One region of the Paenibacillus sp. BIHB 4019 genome, then DNA from elsewhere that is predicted to be linked to it. Evidence: riboswitches for the same ligand, from Rfam matches in the RefSeq annotation. Region 1 holds a riboswitch; each other region holds the start of a gene.
What was found. Region 1 has a riboswitch for cyclic di-AMP ahead of BBD42_RS08085 (C40 family peptidase). Riboswitches for the same ligand answer to the same signal wherever they lie in the genome.

Region 2: it holds a riboswitch for cyclic di-AMP, as region 1 does, so the genes downstream of both, BBD42_RS18300 (hypothetical protein) here and BBD42_RS08085 (C40 family peptidase) in region 1, are expected to answer to the same signal.
Region 3: it holds a riboswitch for cyclic di-AMP, as region 1 does, so the genes downstream of both, kdpF (K(+)-transporting ATPase subunit F) here and BBD42_RS08085 (C40 family peptidase) in region 1, are expected to answer to the same signal.
Region 4: it holds a riboswitch for cyclic di-AMP, as region 1 does, so the genes downstream of both, BBD42_RS08870 (resuscitation-promoting factor) here and BBD42_RS08085 (C40 family peptidase) in region 1, are expected to answer to the same signal.

Annotation. Positions count from the first base shown of each region.
Region 1 is NZ_CP016808.1:1,909,738-1,915,244, reverse strand. Features, by position in the region: gene BBD42_RS08090 (cryptochrome/photolyase family protein) at 1-855, opposite strand, end outside; gene BBD42_RS08085 (C40 family peptidase) at 990-1,460, opposite strand; cyclic di-AMP (ydaO/yuaA leader) riboswitch at 1,462-1,633, opposite strand; gene BBD42_RS08080 (hypothetical protein) at 2,064-2,879, opposite strand; gene BBD42_RS08075 (M1 family metallopeptidase) at 2,895-4,940, opposite strand; gene BBD42_RS08070 (hypothetical protein) at 4,921-5,172, shown strand; gene BBD42_RS08065 (YwhD family protein) at 5,194-5,507, shown strand, end outside.
Region 2 is NZ_CP016808.1:4,208,355-4,213,861, forward strand. Features, by position in the region: gene BBD42_RS18290 (beta-mannosidase) at 1-423, shown strand, start outside; gene BBD42_RS18295 (beta-mannosidase) at 451-3,006, shown strand; gene BBD42_RS18300 (hypothetical protein) at 3,199-3,618, opposite strand; cyclic di-AMP (ydaO/yuaA leader) riboswitch at 3,623-3,788, opposite strand; gene BBD42_RS18305 (arsenic transporter) at 4,002-5,366, opposite strand.
Region 3 is NZ_CP016808.1:2,462,004-2,467,510, reverse strand. Features, by position in the region: gene BBD42_RS10495 (cache domain-containing sensor histidine kinase) at 1-5, opposite strand, end outside; gene BBD42_RS10490 (response regulator) at 2-1,657, opposite strand; cyclic di-AMP (ydaO/yuaA leader) riboswitch at 2,135-2,335, shown strand; cyclic di-AMP (ydaO/yuaA leader) riboswitch at 2,444-2,633, shown strand; gene kdpF (K(+)-transporting ATPase subunit F) at 2,889-2,966, shown strand; gene kdpA (potassium-transporting ATPase subunit KdpA) at 3,007-4,686, shown strand; gene kdpB (potassium-transporting ATPase subunit KdpB) at 4,709-5,507, shown strand, end outside.
Region 4 is NZ_CP016808.1:2,099,103-2,104,609, reverse strand. Features, by position in the region: gene BBD42_RS08880 (HD domain-containing protein) at 1-753, shown strand, start outside; gene BBD42_RS08875 (TatD family hydrolase) at 870-1,643, shown strand; cyclic di-AMP (ydaO/yuaA leader) riboswitch at 1,828-2,034, shown strand; gene BBD42_RS08870 (resuscitation-promoting factor) at 2,280-3,425, shown strand; gene rnmV (ribonuclease M5) at 3,667-4,215, shown strand; gene rsmA (16S rRNA (adenine(1518)-N(6)/adenine(1519)-N(6))-dimethyltransferase RsmA) at 4,225-5,139, shown strand; gene yabG (sporulation peptidase YabG) at 5,243-5,507, shown strand, end outside.

The DNA.
Region 1 (5,507 bases):
TCTAATCCACGCCTCGGCTCCAAACTGCTGCTGCGCCGCTTCGTAGGCTTGCCGTGCTGACAGCGCTCCCGTATTCAAATAACGCGCCAAATGGCTCGTCTGGCCGACTGCAAACTGATCGCGGCTGTCAGCATAGCCAGCCAGGCGGCGATTTAGAAACTGCTCCAGCGCGTCGGCTGCATGAAGCGTTTCTAAGGCAGCTGGATTGCCCGCCTCATGCGATTGCCCGCGTTGTATATTGTCAGCTAATTGCAGAAGGGCAGGTGCTGCCGAATGCTCCCGCGGCAGACTGAAGCGCTCTGCCATGCTGGCATCTATATTTTTCAGCGTATTAAGCTGCTGCAGTGTTGTCTCGCCCGCAGGGGAATAGTGGCTCTGCATAAAGGATTGCCACATGCGGTAAAACGGCGTAAATACCTTGTAAGGCTCACTGCGCCGGGAAAATGTATGGAGCTCCTCCAAATCGGCCAGCGGCGCATCTTCGAGCGGCATCCAGCGGCGTCCCGCTGCGCGTACAACCTGCTGTATAGCGTGGTCGCGTGCCCTTGCATAAGGCGTATAGTCCATGTGGACGACGACTTCTTCAATGGGATGTGCTTGCAGCAGCGCATCGGTAATAGCAGCGGGATCACCGTAAAGCACATGCAGCTGCTCGCCTGCCGCCTTGTATTGTTCCAATAGGGAGGCGGCCTGTGTCAGGAAGGTCCGGCCGCTGTGGCAAGAGAGCCGGTCGCCGTCCGCCAGAGCCGGATCTATAATGAGCAGATGAAAGCCGCGCTGCCCAGAGCGGCGCAAATAATCAAAACTGCGCAAATCGTTTGAACGCAGGTCTTTGCGGTGAATATATACATACATGGAAACGAGCCCCCTTGTGTCCGTGCCAGAAAACAGCAAAGCCGCAAGCGATTTGTCCGAAGACAAACAACTGCGGCTTTGCTGATTGAGACAGCAGCTTTTCGTTATGTAAGCGAAAAAAGCGTGGTCTGGCTCTATTGCTCGCTTGCGTACTTGTCGTAAGCGTCTTGGCTCATAACGCGTGTAGCTGATACGTAACGATCAGCATAATAAGACTCGCTAAGTTTGCTAATAATAACGCCTCTGCTCGAGGAAGCATGTGCAAACTTTCCATCGCCTACGTAAATACCAACGTGGGAGATGCCTTTGCCGCTCGTGTTGAAGAATACGAGATCGCCAGCGATCAGGTCACTCTTCTTCACTTCACTGCCATCGTTCGATTGAGCTTGGGAAGTACGGGAAAGATCGATGCCCATTTTGTCGAAAACATACTTCGTAAAACCGGAGCAGTCGAAGCCTTTCGTAGTTGTTCCGCCGCTTTGGTACGGTGTGCCGATCAGATCAGCGATAACACCATCCATCTTCGAACTCGCGAACACGCTGCCTGCTTGGAAAGCAAGCATTAATACAAGACCAACGAGTAGTGCAGTAACCTTCTTCAAAATTTGAAACTCCTTCCGGTGCCGACGAGGTTAGCTGTGGGGTTCGGTTGTGAAGGTTCCCTATGATTTCCAAGACACTTGAATCAAGCCGTCCAAGCATCGAAATCAATTCACCCAAAGTGGTTCCCCCGTATTTCTATACCTTTGCGGTATAAAAAATTAGGCTGGTTTAATTTTGCTCTGCGCTAATAATTCGGTTTTTTCATGTGATTTCCTTCTATATGAATGAATTTCTAATAATTCTCATGTAACCTTTTGGCTCAATTTTGCGTTAAAACAAGTTTCTTGCCTAATAAATGTTCGTTCTATCGCCGTTCTTGGGCAAAAAAACATTTTGTCAGTTTATATGATAAATAGGCAGCCAATATGCTAAGAATCGTGTAAATAGGCAAGAATTATAGCGTAAAATGAAGATTTAGAGAGTTTGTGCTAGGTCGGCATATAGGCTGGGAAGTAAATGGAGGCTTTGCCTGCAGGTCCAGGATAACGGCAAAAAACCGATTGCGGCCTTCTGGCCGCAATCGGTTTTTTTTATGAGAAGGACTTTAGAAAAATGAGAATACTAAATGAGAATTAGGTAGGGCTGCCCTCATTTTTCTAAGGGTCTCAGCTCTGCTTGGATTGCAGGCAATCGTATTGGGCAGCGAGCGTCCATACTTTTAACAAGGTGCGCAGCAGATGATAGGCTTGATGCATGATGAGTGCCAGCATGCCTGCCCAAGCATAGGAAAGCCCAGACACACAGAGCGAAGCGGCAATAGCCAGCAGCCACATCAGCAGAGAGATGCCGGCATAAGGGAAAAGATTTCGGAGCGCATGGCCAAGCCAGCGCAAGGAGCCCGTGCCGGAGGCGGCGCCGAACTGCATAGCGAGCAGCAGCAGGTGAACGAGGAAGCTCCATAGCAGCCAGCCGCCAAAGCCCGGCAGCGTGCCTTGCAGCAGCTCGCCTAGCGAATGGCCCTCCATAAGCAGCTTGAAGGCGCGAGGCAGCAGGAACCAGCCGGGTGCGAAAATAAGCAGCGTGCGCAGCCAATAGAGCAGCGTCACGGGCTTCCAAGCTTTGCGAATGCCTTGAAGAAACTGCGTTTCGCCTATTTCGCCCATATGATGCAGCGAGTAGAGCAGCCCCGCATTGAACAGCGGCGTCAGCAGCATGCGGGCGGCGAACAAGCCGCCCAGAAGCCACAAATAAGGATTGATCAAATCCGTCTTCGTCAATTGAAACTGGGCCTCGCTGAAGAACAGCGACACGGCCGAGTCAGACGGATGCTGGAGCGGAAAGCGCCGCAGCAGCGGCAGTACAGTCATATCAACAAAACGGTAAAGGAAAAGTCCCCATAATAGCTGGTAAAGGAATAACAGAATGACGATATAGAAATGGCGGATAGCGAGCCGCCAGCCTTGCTTCATATGCTGCTTCATTTTTCAACCTCCTCTCTACCAGCCTACGGATCCGAGCAAGCCTTCAATGAGCTTCGTCAAACCGAGGCTCCATCGAATGCGCGACTGCTCGGGCACTTCTGCGCGCATAAAATTGTTAATATGCTTGTTGTCCAGCACATTGCTGTTTTTCGGGTCAACCGCCACCCAGGCAAGCGGAGCAGCATGCACAACCTTATACTGGATATGCGACTCGGCGGCATCCCATGTTTTCGAAATCTTTTCGCCGTCTGTAAAGGAGAATATAAGCGGGATTGGCCCATTTTGCCCGCCATTGCGCTTGATCAGCACCGTAGACTCGTACTCCGTTTGGCCATCCTGCTCCACTTCATTCACTCGAATAGCCTCTACTGAAAAATCCGCCATCAGGCTGCCATATACATACTGGTGGAAATAGTCCTGCCATTTTTCCTTCGTAACCTGCTCAACGACACGCTGGAAATCAGATGTGGTTGGATGCTTGAATTTGTATTTTTGAAAATATGTGCGCATAATTTTTGACATCGTCTTTGCTCCGACCTGCTTCTCAATGCCGACCAGCACAAGCTTGGCGCGCATGTATACATTTTCCGCATACTCATCGCTGTTGTGATAAGCCCATGAAGGCTGCTTCAATGGGGCAGGGGCCGTAATATAGCTGGCTTCCATAGCCAAGTTAGGCTCAACGCCATAGGCGTTCTCCATCACCTTATCCTCGGCATAAGAAGTAAAGCCTTCGTCGAGCCACGCTTCTTCGAACTCGTTCGATGCAACCATCCCGTACCAATACTGATGGCCAATCTCATGCACAACGGTGCGCTCTAGGCTGTAGCCAGGGTTATCGGATTCAGCCGCTAAAGCGGTCACGAGCGTTGGATACTCCATGCCGCCTGCGCCATTCGCACCCTTCGGAGGAACGATAATGGACAGCGTCGAATACGGATAATCGCCGTACCACTCCGCGTATTTGGACAGCGCTGATTTTGCTGCATGCATATAGCGGTCTTTCAGTCCTTCGTGGGCAGGGTCCAAATAAAGCTTAATGCGTACACCCGGAATACCCGTTCCTGACAATGTGTCCTCCGCATATATGAAGTCCGGCGAGGCTGACCAAGCAAAGTCATGCACGTCTTCGGCATAGAACTGATAGGTGCTTGTGCCATTTTGCGTCACAGCTTCCTTGGTCTGAATGCCGGTAGCAGCGACCGCAAAGTTTTCTGGCACTGTAATCTGGGCGCTGTACAAGCCAAAATCGCTGTAAAACTCCGAATCGCCATGATACTGGTGGACGTTCCAGCCTTCATTCGTTCGGCCGCGTGTGCCAGCCAGTTCATAAACAGCAAGCTTCGGAAACCACTGGCCCGCCATAACAAAGTTCCCGGAATAGCCCATGCGAGCGAACACCTCGGGCAGCTTGACCTCATAGGTCATGGAGAGCGTTACGGATTTGCCCGGTGCGACTGGAACCGGAAGATTGAGCTTCGTCAGCGTATAGTCATCTGTATTTCCGTCATCGGGCTGAACATAATGCAGACGGGGAAGCAAGCTCTCGCCCTCCAGCGTTTGCAAGGTAAGCAGCTTCATATAGCCTTGGCTTTCGGCCGTGGCCTTGTCACCCCGCAGCTGACCGCCAGACTCGCGCATGAACGTCGACTTTTCGGACTGAAAGGCATTGGGGTACAGATGAAAATACAGCTCGGACACCGTTTTTTTGCCTGGGTTCGTCCAAGTTACGGTCTGAGAGCCATCCAAATATCGGATATCCTCCCGAAGCGCCACTTGCATGTTGTATTGGACGACTCTTTTGCTAAGCGTCTGTACCGTTTCAATCTGGGCAGGGTCGGGCTGTGCTGGCGCTGCCGGGGCAGGCGGCTTGGCCGTTTGCGGAGCAGCTTGCTCTACTGCTGCTGTCGTGAGATCGGCAATGCCAATCGGGTCTGTGGCGCCAGAGGCGTACGTATACTGGGATAGCCAAGCGTTGCCGAAGCCATGATGCAGCGACAGTCCGAGCAGGACGGCCGAGAGCATAATGAGCGCGATTCGTTTGAAAGGTCCTGGAGTCATTGAACGTTTCCCTCCCGTTGACAAGCATCTACAGCATGTATATGTCGGCTTGTACCGGAATAGTCTTGCGGATTTTTGCAGCGATGCTGTTGAGGGCTTGCAAAGCGGCAGCCGCTGGCGGATTCGGCAGGAATTTGTGCCGTGTGCGCTTGTGTTATTGGGGAAAAACGTTCAAAATGGAAAGGAGAGATTGGCTGCAAGCTGCTGCGGCAGTACAATAGATGAAATGTGACGAGAGGACGTGTACGAACGGATGGAACAGCAAGGACAACCGGAGAAAAAAGAAAAGAAATCACTCGCGCTTAACGTCGTGAGCAACAAACAGCATAAAGGCTTTGGTGCAGGCACCATCGACCTAAGCCAAGTATCCTGCGTTATTATTGATGCGGGCGTCGCTTATATCGACGACGGCGCGATGCATGCCAAGAGCAAGGTAGAGCGCGGCATCAAGTTTTCTCCTAATAAAGAGGATACGCCTAATGGCCGCCAATGCTGGATTGTATGGGTTGCGGTAGAACGCGGAGAGAACGGCACGAACTACGCTGGCGCAACCGCTTGCGAAATGTG
Region 2 (5,507 bases), 2.3 Mb from region 1:
TTTGACGTCAGCCTGCCGCCGAACAAGGCGGTTCAAATTGGCGAGCTGGCAGAGCTTGAAGTGCTAAACGGTGCTGCGCCGGAGCGGGTTATCGTGAAGCTGTCTGCCCCGCAGTGGGACGCGCCGGACAATTATTATTATTTGCGCGACCATCTGGAGCTGAGCTTGCCGAAAAGCACCGTTGCTGCAACGTTTAATAAGCAGAAACAGACGGTTACAGTGGCCGCCTCGGGCGGAGCAGCGCGACTTGTGAAACTCGATGTGAAGCAGGGCAACGTTCGCTTCAGCGATAATTATTTTGACCTGCTGCCGGGTGAAGAGGTCACGGTCGCCATGCAGCAGGCAGACGGACAGCCGCTGCAATACGAGACTCTGGAAGTGTCAGCTCTCAACGCTGACAAGGCTGAGATACATTTTATTTAAACTTATATAACGATAGTGGAGGGCACGATGAACGAAACGAACAGCGTTTTATCCGATTGGAGCTTTAGAGCTTGTGGCGAGAAGGAGTGGCTGCCCGCAATTGTGCCGGGAAACGTGCATATGGATCTTCTGCGGCAGGAGAAAATAGACCACCCTTTTTACGGCACGAATGAGCATGGGCTGCAGTGGATCGATAAGCAGGATTGGGAGTACGAGACCACGTTCGGCGTAAAGCCGGAGTTGCTGGCACAATCGCATCTGGAGTTGGTTTTCACTGGACTTGATACGTATGCGGATGTGTACGTCAACGGCAAGCATATGCTGTCGGCAGATAATATGTTCCGCAGCTGGAAAGTGAATGTGAAGCCGGTTTTGCAGCCGGAAGGCAATGTGATTACAGTCAAATTTCGTTCGCCTGTTAACGAGGATTTGCCGAAGCTTGAGAAGCTGGGCTATCCGCTTCCGGCGGCGAATGACCAGTCAGAGCTTGGTGGACTTGGCGACAAGAAAATTAGCATTTTTGCCCGCAAGGCTCCGTACCATTATGGCTGGGACTGGGGCCCGCGATTTGTGACGAGCGGCATATGGAAGGAAGTGAAGCTCGTTGCCTGGTCAGAGGTGCGACTGACAGATCTGTATATCGAGCAGCAGGAAATCACCGCAGCCCATGCGAGCCTAAGGATTGCAGCAGAAGTGGAATGCGAGCAAGCTTGGCAAGGGATGCTGCGGGTAAATGCCGACGGCAGGGTCTGGGAGCAGCAGGTTCAGCTGGCGGCGGGCTTGCAGACGGTGGAGCTGGCGGCTTCAATTGCGCAGCCGCGGCTTTGGTGGTGCAGAGGCCTCGGCAAGCCGGAGCTGTATCATTTTGAAGCGCTGCTTGTGCAAACAAAGGATGGGGTCGAGCAGTCCGTAAGCAGCCGCAGTGTAACGACGGGTTTGCGGGCAGTGAGGCTGGTAACCGATCAGGACGAGCAGGGCCATGCCTTTTATATCGAGCTAAATGGGGTTCCGGTGTTCGCGAAAGGCGCCAATCATATCCCGAATGACAGTTTCCTGCCTGACGTGACCTATGAGCGTTACCGTCATGAAATTGCGAGTGCTGCGTTAGCGAATATGAATATGCTCCGGGTGTGGGGCGGCGGCATTTATGAGGCGGATGCCTTTTATGAGCTGTGCGATGAGTATGGATTGCTCGTTTGGCAGGACTTCATGTTCGCTTGCAGCATGTATCCGGGAGATAAGGCTTTTCTGGAAAATGTGCGTTTGGAGGCGGAGGAAAACGTACGGCGTCTGCGCAATCACCCCTGCATCGCGATATGGTGCGGCAACAATGAAATCGATACGGCCTGGTCGCATTATGATGAAAATATGGGCTGGGGCTGGAAGCGCGACTATGCGCCTGAGCAGCGCGAGCAGCTGTGGGCTGATTATGAGGCGATTTTCCACCGGATATTGCCGCAAGCGGTCGCGGGGCTTGGCAATGGCATTGCGTATTGGCCTTCTTCACCGATGCGGGGGCTGACGGGAGACGGTGAGCAGCATGCCTTCAACTTGTCGAAGAGCGGCGATATTCACTATTGGGGCGTCTGGCATAATGTCGAGCCTTTTGAAAAATACAACGTCCACGTCGGCCGATTCATGAGCGAATACGGCTTCCAATCGTTCCCTGAGCTGCAAACGGTGCAGCAGTATGCGGAAGATGCGGACATGGCCATTGAATCGGAGGTTATGCTGGCGCATCAGAAAAACGCGCGCGGCAACCAGCTGATCAAGGAATATATGGATATGTATTTGCGCCAGCCGAAGGATTTCCCGGCATTTCTGTATTTGAGCCAGGTTTTGCAGGCGGAGGCGATGAAGACAGCGATTGAGGCCCATCGGCGGAAAAAGCCATTTTGCATGGGGTCCCTGTATTGGCAAATGAACGATTGCTGGCCTGTCGCCTCATGGGCGGGAATGGACTATTACGGGCGCTGGAAAGCACTGCAATATTATGCGGCACGCAGCTTCCGCGACATCATGCTGTCGTTTGACTGCGCGAGCAGCGGCCGTGTCGATTGTTATGTATTGTCAGATCAAAATGAGCCTTTCATCGGCGAGCTTGCGCTTGAGCTGCGTTCATTCGCGGGCAAGGTGCTGAAGCAGTTTGCCGTTCCGGTATCGCTTCAGCCAAACAACGGCCATATCGCCTGCTCCTTAGAGCTGGAAGCGCTGCTTTCCGAGGGCATTCAGCCAGGCGAGGTCGTTCTTGTGGCGAAGCTAAAGCAGGGCGGACTGCTCGTAGAGGAGAAGGAGCATTATTTCAAGCCGATGAATGAGCTTGAGCTTGCGGCTCCGGCCATAAAGATCAGCAAGGTTCAAGGCAGCGGGGGCACCGCTTATGTACTGGAGACGGATACGCTGGCCAAGCAGGTTCGGCTTTCCGCATCGATCGAAGGTATTTTCAGCGACAACTATTTCGATCTGCTGCCGAACGAACCGCGTACGATTACGTTTTATGCGCGAAATCCGCAAGGGGGTCAGGCTTTCAACGCTGCGTCGCCGGGCGAGCTGACTGTCCATTCAATGACCGATTTTATTTAAAATATAGGAAAGGATATGATTTTCCCATCCTTTCTCTATATTTCTCGGACTGAAACGTGCCGCGCCGCCAGAGGACGGCGAAAGCCGTTTCACCTTGAAAGAATAAGCAGCCAATAGAAAAAAAAGAACCTTCCCTGCCAGCTGAAACATGGCGGGGGAAGGTTCTTTTGCATTATGGCGATCCAAAATAGGCTAAAAAATAGAAAGGTAGAATAAGGAGCGGCTAAGTAAAATAGGTTCCTCAGAAGCGTTGTCGTCCGGTTCAATTTCTGCGGTCCAGCTTTTGAGATGATGAATCGCATGATCGAATAGGTTGTACACACTGTGATGATCGGCTTGCTCGCTCCGAAGCGATCGTCCTGTAATAGACAAGGTGCCGATAAAGCTGCTCAGCGCGCTGCACCACAGGCCCCAATCGTTAGGGCGCTCCATCTCGTCGACAAATGTTTCGCCAAAGCCAATGCCTTTGTCCGTCGTTACCCGCAAGCAGGCACGGTTTCCGGCGTCGTCTACATTGAGTGCTGGAATGACAAACAGCTCAATGCGTTTGACCGTAAGCTTCATTGCGTGCTTCGCCTTAGGCGGAGCGTCCGGCGCATGAAGGACAATCATTTTCATCTCTCCTCACGTTCGCTTACGGAGTTAGCTGTCGGATTCGGGCCAGTGAGCTGCCCTACCAGTGCGCAATGCACCGGATTCACCCCTTGCGATTCAAGCTTTCGCTTCAACCACGTTGTTGGTTCCCCCGCTTTTTCAATTGAAAAATTAAGCGATTAATATTAGAGTGCTAGAATTCGGCTAGGGATATATATTAAACCGTTATTCCTCAATTGTAAACCTTTTAGTAGTAAATAAAATAAATAGTGCTGCTGCCTAATAGGCAAACGGGCGCTGCCGTCAATTGGCGGCAGCGCCCGTTTGCCATAAAAATAGCTGCGGGTTTATAAGAAAACACCTATTTGCAGTCTGACCGCTCATGTATAAGTTGTCATAAGCTAGTGCATAGGGAAAATCCAGCCAACCCATAGAGCAAGAAGAGTGAGGGTAAACAGCAGCACTGGCGGAATGATGACAAGCGTTACTTTGACATAATCCATCCAACTGATTTTTACTTTGGATTTCTGCACGAGATTCATCCAAATGAGTGAGGCTAGCGTGCCTATCGGTAAAATGAGTGAGCCAATATCGCTCCCAATGACGCTGGCGAGGTAGGCGATTTTGAGGGTAAGCGGGTCGAGGTTCATTTCAGTGAGCGTGATCGTGCCGATCATGAGCGCGGGATGATTGTTGACGAGTGTCGACATGGCGGAGACGAGCCCTCCGATTAAAATGCTTGCATTCATCAGGCTGCCAGTAACGAGCGGCTCGAACACCTGAACGAGTCCTTGCGTCAAGCCAATGTTGTGCAGGCCATAAATAATGATATACATGGCGAAGGCGAATATGAGTATATGCCAGGGGATTTTACGCAAAATGTCGTTCGGCGGCATTTTCAGGTAAATCCAGCGCCAACAAAGGAGCAGCAAGGAGCCGAAAACAGCGACCCACTCAACGGGGATGTGCAAATAGGATGCAGCAAATAAGCTGAGCCGAACGGAGAAGACGAAAAGCAGAATCGATTTCATAAAGCGGCTGCTGTATTTGGGCTGCGCAGGCTTGCTTCCGGCAGGAGTAAGTAAAGGATGGTAGCCAGAGTGAATAGGGACGATTGAGATCGCACGGGGTACTTCCCGGGGAAGCTGATGGTAAAAGTAGAGGAACAGCAGCAAGGTGAGCAGCAGCAGACCAAGTGTAGCGGGGATAAACATCATGACGGTATGCATGTACAAATCCATGCCGACAATTTTCAGCGCAATCAGATTTACAATATTGCTGACTCCGATGGGAGCGCTGGAGGCGGTAGCGATTAATGCTCCTGAGAGAAGATATGGGATTTTTTGGTGGTTTTTCAGTCCCATGTGATGCAGCATAATGAGCAAAATCGGGGTTGTGATAAGAATGCTGCCGTCATTGTTGAAAAATAGCGTCATCAGAAAACACATCAGGTTTACATACCAGAACAACCTAAGTCCTGAGCCTCGTGCCCGAATAGCAAGCCCTTCGGCTGCCCAGATGAAAAAGCCGAAGCTTTCTAGCACGATAGCCATGACGATCGTCGCCATAATAGTGATGGCGGCTCCGCTTACAGTGGCGCTAATATGCGCTAGGTCGGACAACGAGACGACGCCGCTCAGTAGGACGAGTATGGCGCCAAACGTAGCAGGAATGGCTTCATTCAGCCCTCTGGGACGCCACAAAATGAGCAAGATAGTGAAGAGGAAAGCAAACAGGGACACGATCATGGAAGGTAGCGAGATCAAATGGTAATCACCTCGAATTCTTGATTAAATTCATAGTGAAGCGGGAAAGGGTTATTCGTTTGCGGCAGCGGCAGTATGCTGAGCGTTTTCTATGCTAATGCTGTCATAGCGATTATCTGTTGCCGCAGAGGACAGGGTTAG
Region 3 (5,507 bases), 550 kb from region 1:
CTCATGGCGCATCCGCATTCATCGCCTGATTGCGGTATTCCTTGGCAGAGACGCCGACATTTTTCTTAAAGCACAGTGAAAAATAATTCGGGTCCGAGAAGCCGACCTTCTCGGCAATTTCGAACGTCTTCAGCTCCGTCGCCCGCAGCAGCTCCTTCGCCGCCTCCATCCGCAGCTGAAGCAAATAACCGCCGAATGTCAGCTTCACCTCCTTCTTGAACAGGCTGCTGAAATATCCCGCGCTAATATGCAGATGGCTGCACAGCCGGGCTATCGACAGCTCGCTGTCATGGAAGTTTGCTTTCGTGTAACGCACCGCTTCCTCGACCAGCTGCTTGTAGGAGCTTTGCCTGCGGCTGGCGATATGATGGCGAATTTTCTCGCAGAGCGACATGTACCAGCTTCTCGTCTCCGCCAGCCCGCTAAGCTGCTGCAGCTCCGCATAAATTTGCAGCTCGTATCCCGCGATATCGTACAGGTTCAGCCCTGCCTCCCTCACCAGCTTCATGACCGCCGTCATCATCTCCAGCATGTAAAGCTGGTATTCCCGGTAAGCGGCATGGACGCCTTCAATCTCGTCAAACAGCGCTGTCATCAGCTGCTCCAGCTCCTCATGCGTGCCTACCCGCAGGCAGCGAATGAGCGCCTGCTCCTTGAGCTCGTCAAATTGCAGCTCTTCCACATAGCGCTTCTCAACATCGTCAATGCAGATAATCCGGTTGCTGCCCACCAAATTATGATAATCGAGCGCCTGCTGCGCCTCCTCATAGCCCTGCTTTAGCTGCGCAACATCCGCCAGCGTTGAGCTGACCCCAATCGTTACGGGAAAACGCAAGTATTTCTGAATATTTTGCAGCATTTCAGCAAGCCCGCCCAGCGTCCGTTCCATCAGCTCTTGCGCGCTACTTCCCCGTCCAACTGCGAGCAGTGCCACTTGATCCTGATGCAGAAAAACTTTGCCCAGCCCAAGTCTGCCCCACACCTCCTCCGCCACATTGCGCAGGGCAAACAGCTTGAGGTCGAGATCGCTGGAGGCCGCAAGCGAGCTTTCCGCTGCACGGAGCGGCAATCCAGGAAGCGCTTCCAATACATGCGTGTGCAGCACGGACACCATGTACGCCTCGCCCGCTAAATCCAGCTCATATTTTTCTGCCTTCTCCTCAATATGCCGCAGCGGAAGCTTGCGGGTGAGCAGCGACGACAGAAACAGCTCCTTTACGACCGGCAGGCTCGTACGGTAATGCTCCTGCAAAAGCTGCATATTTTCCCGCTTCTCGCGCTCATCGTCCAGCCGCTCCTTCACCTTGTCCATCACCTCAAGCAACTGCTGCGCGGAAAACGGCTTTAAAATATACTCATCCACCTGCAAGCCGATTGCCTGCTTCGCATATTCAAATTCATCATAGCCGGAAAAAATAACGATGCGCGTCAGCGGATACGTCTTCCTCGTCCATTCCGCCAGCTCCAAGCCGTTCATATACGGCATGCTGATATCCGTCGCTACGATATCCGGCTCCAGACGCTCAATCAGCTCCATCGCTTCCCTGCCGTTCGCCGCCGTATCCACAATTTCAAAGCCATGGCGCTCCCATGCAATTTCGTGCAGCAGCCCGCTGCGCGTCTCTTCTTCATCATCTACCAGCAGCACTTTATACATCGTTCATCCCCCCGCTATTTATATACGCGGCCGAGCAGCCGCAAACACCTGATTCTGTCAGCATGCTATTTATCATATTCGTTTCCTTGTTTTCTGGAAAGAGGGGGTGCTTTTAGAAAATAAAAGAAATCGCGAGATAAAACGACCTTGCTAAAGATAAATCTCGTTGAAAGCGTTTAAAATCAAGCTAATCCGCAGCATTCGCTCTCTTTTGCGGCGTAAGCTTCCTTTACAGCAATCGCGGCAGGGGAGTATGATTCATAGCATGCATGAACCTTTTTTTTGAAATATAAGAATTTATAAGTTTTGCACTTATAAATAGGCTTGTATTTCTCGGACTGAAACGCGCTGCGCCGCCCAAGGAAGGCGATAGCCGTTTCACCTTGAAATATAGGAAAGAATAAGTTTTCGTTATCCTTTCTCTATATTTCTAAGGGCAAAGCTCTTCGCTCGTCCCAGAAGGACGACGAAGTCGTTTTTGCTTGATCGCTGAGTCTTCGCCTATTAAGCGAAGAGCGGGGGAACCAAACGCACTGCATCCATCCGATGTGAGAGTCGGAAGCTGGCAGCGCAGGGGTGAATCGTTTGCAGGAGTGTCATGAAACTCCAGGCAAATGTAGGGCGACTCTCACCGCCCGAATCCGACAGCTAACCTCGTAAGCGCAGGTGTAGAGAGGAATGGTGAACGATTGTGACCTTGTAAATCAGGCCACAGAGCGTCATACGCCTCTGTGGTTTTTTGTTGTCTTTTTTTCGAAAATAGCACTCGCAACATCGGCAGGCATTTTGTTTCAAACGCTGAGTTCTGCACTGCCGCAGAAACGGGGGAACCATCGACGGCTCTCTGTCGTTGTCCAATGGACAATTGCAGGGAGCGTCACGGGGTGAATCGCAAGGGCACGATAAGTGCCAAGCGTAGGGCGTCTCTCGCGCCCGAATCCGACAGCTAACCTCGCAAGCGTCAACGGGAGAGGCCACACTTACACTTATCGCAGGCGAATCAGGGGCGCATCATGCCCGGATGAAGGAAGCTGCGGGTGAAGAGTCCTCTTTGCCCAAGGCTTCTTTTTTGCTGCCTTCTTTTCCAAAATGACAAGGGATAAAACGAAATAAGGAGTGCTGCAGCTATGCTGGATATCGGAATGGCTTTGACCTTAATCGCAGCTTTCGGGCTGATTGCCGGATTTATTCGCTGGTGCGATCGGTCCATTAGCGAAACGGAGGAACGGGGATGATTGTCATACTGCTCGTTACAGGAGCCTTGCTGGTGTATCTCGTCTACGCCTTGCTCCATCCGGAGAAATTTTAGCACATAACATTTCATCATTTATAGCAAGGGAGGAATAGCTGTGGACGTCCTGCAAATGGCGGTAGTTGTCGGCATGATCATGCTGATCGCAAAGCCGCTTGGCCATTATTTATATTCCGTGTTTTCAAACGTTCCAAACCGTACCGACAAGCTGTTCGCACGAATCGAAGCGATCATCTATTCAGTAATCGGGCTCAAAAATCGCCAAGGCATGAGCTGGAAAAGATATGCGCTCAGCTTTATTACACTCAATTTCGTGCTCGTAGCTGTCAGCTATGTACTGCTGAGGGTGCAAAGCGGCCTGCCGCTTAACCCGAATGGAATCGGCAGCATGGAGCCGACACTCGTCCTAAATACGGTCATCAGCTTTATGACCAATACGAATCTCCAGCATTACAGCGGCGAATCAGGGCTGACGTATTTTGCGCAAATAGCGGTCATTACGATGATGATGTTTACGTCGGCCGCTACCGGCTTTTCCGTTGCTGTCGCCTTCGTGCGCGGCATTACAAGCAAAGGCGGAACGCTCGGCAACTTTTTCGAGGATTTCGTCAAAGCGCATACGCGTATTTTCTTCCCGCTGGCTATTGTCATTACGCTGCTGCTTGTGGCGCTGCAAGTGCCGCAAACGCTTAGCCCTACCTTGGCCGTTACGACACTTGAGGGCGCGGTTCAGCATATCGCCATCGGGCCAGTCGCCTCGCTGGAGTCGATTAAGCATCTTGGCACGAATGGCGGCGGTTTTTTCGGAGTCAACTCCGCCCATCCGTTCGAAAATCCCAATCCGCTGACGAATGTTATTGAGATTTTGTCCATGTGGGCGCTGCCTGCCGCGCTGCCTTTCATGTATGGCCGGTTTGCGAAAAGCAGCAAGCAGGGCTGGGTTATTTTTTCGGCGATGATGGCGCTGTTTCTGATCTTTCTTACGATTTCCTATACGGCTGAAAAAAGCGGCAGCCCGCTGATCGCCACACTCGGCATCGATGCTTCGCAAGGCAGCATGGAGGGCAAGGAGGTTCGCTTCGGCATCGCCCAGTCCGCGCTGTTCACGACGGTGACGACGGCGGCCACAACCGGCTCGGTCAATTCGATGCACGATACGCTCACTCCGCTTGGCGGGCTCGTTCCCCTTGCCCAAATGATGCTGAACGTCGTCTTCGGCGGCAAAGGCGTCGGGCTCGTCAATATGCTGATGTATGCGATGCTGACGGTGTTCATCTGCGGGCTGATGGTCGGACGGACACCAGAATTTCTCGGGCGAAAAATAGAGCCGCGCGAAATGAAGCTGATTGCCATTGCCATTCTCGTGCATCCGTTTATTATTCTCGCGCCAACGGCGGCGGCTTTTCTAACCGATCTGGGGCAAGGCGCTATATCCAATTCGGGTTTTCATGGCATTACGCAGGTGCTGTATGAATATACGTCCTCGGCCGCCAACAACGGCTCCGGGTTTGAGGGGCTGGCCGACAATACGCCGTTCTGGAATATAACGACCGGGCTTGTGATGTTTTTCGGCCGATATATGTCGATGATTGCGCTGCTTGCTGTAGCTGGATCGCTCAGCCGCAAGCAGTGGGTGCCGGAGACGATTGGCACGTTCCGAACGGACAATTCGCTGTTTGCAGTTATGCTGATGGGCGTCGTTATTTTGATCGGCGCGCTCACGTTTCTGCCCGTCATTGTCACAGGGCCAATTGCCGAGTTTTTAACGATCCGTTAAAGGGAAATGAGGGGTAAGCGTTATGAATGACCAACGTGCTAAAAAATTATTCACAAGGCCGCTCGTGACCGAGGCGCTCAAGATGAGCCTCCTCAAGCTGAATCCGGTCCATATGATGAAAAATCCGGTCATGTTCGTTGTCGAGATTGGAACGCTGATCGTTCTGCTCATGACCCTATTTCCAGGGTACTTCGACTCGCAGAATCGCATCGGCTTCAACCTGGCTGTTTTTATTATTTTGCTCTTTACGGTGCTGTTCGCCAATTTTGCTGAGGCGTTAGCCGAAGGCCGCGGGAAAGCACAGGCTGGCTCGCTGAAAAAAACGAAGCAGGAAATTATGGCGAATAAGCTGCTGGGCGACAGCATTCAAATCGTCCCTTCTACGGAGCTGCGCAAAGGGGACATCGTTATCGTCTCGCAGGGGGAAATGATTCCCGGGGACGGCGAGGTCATTGAAGGCCTCGCTTCCGTCGATGAATCGGCTATTACCGGCGAATCGGCACCCGTCATCAAGGAGGCCGGCGGAGACTTCAACTCCGTGACGGGCGGAACGCTGGTCATCAGCGACCGGATTAAAATGCGAATTACGAGCGAGCCCGGTGAAACGTTCATCGACCGGATGATCGCGCTCGTCGAAGGAGCGAAGCGGCAGAAAACGCCGAATGAAATTGCCCTGAACACGCTGCTGATCAGCCTGACCATTATTTTTCTCATCGTCGTCGTCACGTTAGGCCCGATTGCCGCTTATGTGGACGTCAATCTGGAAATTCCCGTGCTCATCGCGCTGCTCGTCTGCCTCATTCCGACGACGATCGGCGGCC
Region 4 (5,507 bases), 190 kb from region 1:
TTCACAGGGGTCAATTATGGCAACTTTGATTTGGAGCGTATTCTGCGTGTGCTCCGTCCTATTAATGGAAGGATTGTTGTTAAAGAAAGCGGCATGCACGCCGTGGAGCATTATTTGATGTCCCGCTATCAAATGTATTGGCAAATTTATTTCCATCCGGTGACGAGAAGCTCGGAAATCATCCTTAGACAAATATTTCGCAGAGCGAAGGAGCTTTATGAGGGTGGCTACACATTTGGTTGGATGCCGGAGCCGCTGAAACGGCTGCTTGACGGGACAATTGGGGTTAAACAATATTTGAAGCTGGATGAGGCGTATTTGCAGACAGCCTTTATAGAATGGAGCGAAGAAAGCGATGAACTGCTGGCGGAGCTATGTGATCGTTTTTTGACGCGTCGCCTCTATAAATACATCATGCTGGATAAACCGGATATTGGCCTCTTTAATGAAGTAAGACAACAATTTGCAGCGATCGGGTTGAACCCGGATTACCATATGGAAATTGATTTTCCATTTGATCAACCGTATGATGTGTATCAGCCTGATACGAAAAAAGGCGGAAAAGAAGAAAAGACGCCGATTTTGTTAATGGACAGCTACGAGACTGTCAGTGAAATTTCCACGAAATCTGACATCATTCGTTCCATTACTGGACTTCATCAGGGCCAGTCCCATTTGTATTATCCGGAAGAGAAGCTGCGCGCTGCCGCTGATCAATTAAGCGATAAAGTACGAATGTTATTTAAAATATAGGAAAGTATATGATTTTGCCATACTTTCTCTATATTTCTCGGACTGAAACGCGCCGCCAAAGGACGGCTTTCGACCGTTTCACCTTAGACTATAATATAGAAGGAGCTTGCTCAATTATGATTTCTTTATTCGACACGCACACACATTTGGACTCCCCGCATTTTGACGAAGACCGCGAAGCTGTTATCGAAAGAGCGCGTGCGGCAGGGGTGGATTTAATGGTTAATATTGGTTTCAATCGGGAAACGATTCCAACAACACTTGCGCTGGCAGAAAAATATGATTTTATCTATGCAGCAGTTGGCTGGCACCCCGTTGACAGCATCGACATGCTGCCGGAGGATCTGGGATGGATTGAAGAGCTTTGCTCTAATCCTAAAGTGGTAGCTATTGGGGAAATCGGACTAGATTACCACTGGGATACGTCTCCTAAAGATGTCCAGCACCGCGTATTTCGCGAGCAAATTCGCTTAGCCAAGAAGCTGAAAAAACCAATTATTATTCATAACCGCGATGCCCATGAAGATATTGTCAAGCTGCTGAAGGAGGAAAATGCTTCTGAGGTCGGAGGCATTATGCATTGTTTTTCCGGCAGTCCAGAAACGGCTCAAAAATGCCTCGATATGAACTTCTATATATCGTTCGGGGGACCGCTTACATTCAAAAATGCAAGGGTGCCAAAAGAGGTGCTTGCGATGGTTCCGAGTGACCGAATTTTGATCGAAACGGATGCCCCATATTTGACCCCTCATCCATTCCGAGGGAAACGAAATGAGACGTCTTATGTATCGCTCGTTGCGGAAGCGGCAGCAGAAATATTAGGAAAATCGGTAGCCGAAATCGCCAATTTGACGACCGAAAACGGTAAAAAATGTTTCGGAATTGTGTAAAAACGGCTTTAAAAACGAGAATAAGTGACCTTTCCGGCGATAAAACTAATTTTTCATGCTGAAATAGACTCTCTTTTCCGTAAATATCCTAAAATTTCGCTTAAATCGGTTTTTATCTGATCTTTACAATTAGGCTCAGATGAAGGTATGATTCATTTCAGAGCTTTAAATTTTTGTATTGGATTTCCAGTTTGCGCTTAATCTTCGAACTTTGGAGAGCGGGGGAACCAGGCACGATGCTGTGAGGAATTTGCGGATCACATTGCACGCGCATTGAATTTCTTCTAGGGGTGAATTTGGCGGGGATTGCCATGAGCATTCTTCCGACGATAGGGCAGCTCTCTTGCCCGAACCCGACAGCTAACCTCGTAAGCGTTTATAGAGAGTGATCAACCTCGTGCATCCACCATTCCTGAATAGTCTATTTTGACGTTCCCGGGAAGCCACGATACAGATCCTCTGTCGACGGGCTTTCTTTTTATTTTTGAATATTGGGTAAACCGTCGTCATAGGGTAAATCTAGGAGGTTGCAGAGGAAATATACTGGAGCGTGCTAGAAGCACGCCAATATACTATAGTCGCGTCAATGGTATCATGCGTAATTCGACGGCGGGGCTATGAAGGAGGACCGATGAAGTGGGCATTATTCAAGCAAGTGAGACCCATGGGAAACGATCATCCAGCATGTCTTTCGCATTGCGATGGAAGCGTGAAAACTTGCGTTTGATTCTTTTGAGTACTACGATCTCAATCGCTATGACTTTCATGTTTTTGGTGTTGTTGTACGGATCGGCTGACAAAAGCGTATCCGTAGTAGTGAATGGACAAGAAACTGTTGTTTCAACGAAACAATGGGTCCTGCAACGCCTACTGGATGAACAAGCTATTACAATTGGCCCGCATGACGAGGTGTCTGTACCTCTGAATACGGCAGTAAAGGATGGGGACCGCTTTGAAATTAAGCATGCGGTACCGCTACTTGTAAAAGCTGATGGCAAAACATCAACGGTGTACACGACAGAGAAAACCGTGCAGGCAGCGATAAAGAAATTAAATATTCCTGTTGAAGATGATGATAAAGTATTACCTTCGCTTGGCTCGGGCGTCAGCGCGGATATGACCGTAACAGTCATTCGCGTCGATACGAAGCTAGGCAAGTCGTCCAGCACAACGCCGTTCACCATTGTGAAGAAGGAAGATCCGAACCTGGAAGTAGGCAAGGAGAAGGTTGTGCAGACGGGCAAAGAAGGCGTCGTAACGATCAAAATTGAGAAGCAGTTTGAAGATGGTGTACTTGTTTCCAAGAAAGTGGTAGACAAGGTAGTCGAAACGGTTGCGGTCAATCAGGTCGTTGCAGTCGGTACGAAAAAGCCGGAGCCTAAAGTTACTGTGCTGTCGACAGCGACAACCAGCAACAATGTAACGGTAGACGGCACAACGCTCACATCCAAAAAAGTGCTCAGCAACGTCACCCTGACGGCTTATTCAGCTGGCTTAGCTTCTACGGGCAAGAGCGAAGGACATCCTGACTACGGAATTACGGCATCTGGCGCTAAAGTATCGGAAGGACGGACAATTGCCGTTGACCCGGATATCATTCCACTCGGTTGGTGGGTGTATATCGAGGGCATTGGTTTCCGCCGTGCTGAAGATACCGGAAGTGCGATCAAGGGCAATAAGATCGATGTTTATTTTGACAGTGAAAAGCAAGCGAATAAATTTGGTAAGAAAAAAGGATTTACCGTTTATGTGATTGGTCCTAACAAGCCATCGCTTAGCTAATTAGTAGCAGTTCTTTATGGATTGTGCTCTAGTTTATCGCAATCATAAGCTAAATATGACTGGATGCGGAAGAGGCCTTGCCTCTTCTTTTTGTTTGCGTCAGATTCGCTTGAATGGCTAATTGGGGTTATAATAAAACAGACGCAAATGAGCGGGTTGTTGTTGCAGCAATCGCCCATTTTTTATGGAATTTATGAAATATGAGCTTGATAAGTTTCCCTTTGTGAAAGGATTGTTCGATGTGATCAAGGAAATGATTGTAGTAGAAGGCAAAGAGGATACGGTAGCGATTAAGCGGGCTGTTGAAGCCGATACGATTGAGACGAATGGATCGGCCATTGGCGAGGATGTGCTGCGGCGCATTGCGCTGGCACAGGAGCGCCGTGGCGTTATTATATTTACAGATCCGGATCATGCAGGAGAGCGTATTCGTAAAATTGTCGCTCAGCGCGTGCCGGGCTGCAAGCATGCTTTTTTACCGCAGGAGCTGGCCTCTTATAAAGGGGATATCGGCATTGAGAACGCGGCGCCTGATGCGATTAGGCAGGCGCTCTCGGAGGTGCGTACAGAAACGGCTGAGAGCGTCGGGGCCATTACATGGGACGATCTGATGGCAGCTGGCTTAATTGTGCATGAAGAAGCGGCAAAGCGGCGGCTGGTTATGGGTAAGCTGCTGGGGATCGGCTATGCGAACGGGAAGCAGTTCTACAAGCGCTGCACGAGCTTCTGCATTACGCGCGAAGAGTTTGAGAAGGCGCTGCAAGCCATGGAACAACAGGAACAGGGGTGACGAAGGCGTATGACGGAGCAACAAAGCTTGAATAAAGGCGCAGTTAAGGCCGCAGAGGTAGCCACGCCTAAACGCACGAAGGAAATTATTGCGAAGTACGGGTTCTCCTTTAAGAAGAGCTTGGGACAAAACTTTCTCATCGACCAAAATATTTTAAATAATATTGTCAGCGCAGCTGAGCTTGACGAGACAAAAGGCGCGCTTGAGATCGGCCCTGGTATCGGAGCATTGACGCAGCGCCTTGCTGCAGTTGCGGGAACGGTGACGGCTGTTGAAATCGACAATCGGCTCATTCCGATTTTGCATGATATTTTCGAAGGCGAAGCAAATGTGGGCATTGTGCACGGCGATGTGCTTAAGCTCGACCTGAAGCAGCTGTTCGAAGAGCGCTTCAGCGGCGTAACGGGCGTTAGCGTCGTGGCGAACCTGCCTTACTATGTGACGACGCCGATTTTGATGAAGCTGCTGGAAGAGCGCCTGCCGCTGGAAAACATCGTCGTCATGATCCAGAAGGAAGTAGCGCAGCGGATGGCAGCAAAGCCAGGCGGCAAGGAATATGGCAGCCTTAGCGTAGCTGTGCAATATTATTGCGAGCCGAAGCTCGTCTGCACCGTTCCGCATACGGTGTTTATTCCACAGCCGAATGTAGATTCGGCTGTCATTAAGCTTGCGCTGCGGGACAAGCCGGCTGTTGATGTGCCCGACGAGGCGCATTTCTTCCGCGTCGTGCAGGCCAGCTTCGCACAGCGCCGCAAGACGCTCTACAACAATTTGACGGCGCTTGTGGGCAAAGAACAGCGGGAGGCCCTTACAACGCTGCTGCAGGGGCTTGCGATCGATCCTGCGCGGCGGGGTGAAACGCTGTCGCTGGAGGAATTCGCCAAGATCAGCCGTGCATTTTTGGAAGCGGGCTGGAAAGGCTAAATAAAGATGGGCGCCGCCGGGCAATGGCCTCGGGGCGCCCGTTTGTTTTTTGCGCACACTACACGCCTTATGCCCATAGGATAGACGAAGAGGTGATTTACCTATGGAGCAAGGGGAGCTGGTCGTCCGCAAATCGTATGGCGGTGACGTGCTATTCCGCGTAGAAGCTGTTCGAACGCATCATGCCCTGTTGAAAGGCACGGATTACCGATTGCTTGCGGATGCACCGATTCCTGATTTATCGGTTGTTCGCGATCCAAAAAAAGAAAAAGCTACGCAGCTGGTTCGAGTGAAAGTAAACGACTCGCTCAGCCGCATACGTCAGCAGCATGAGCAAATGGCCGTTCAGGTGAAGGCGGATATTCGGC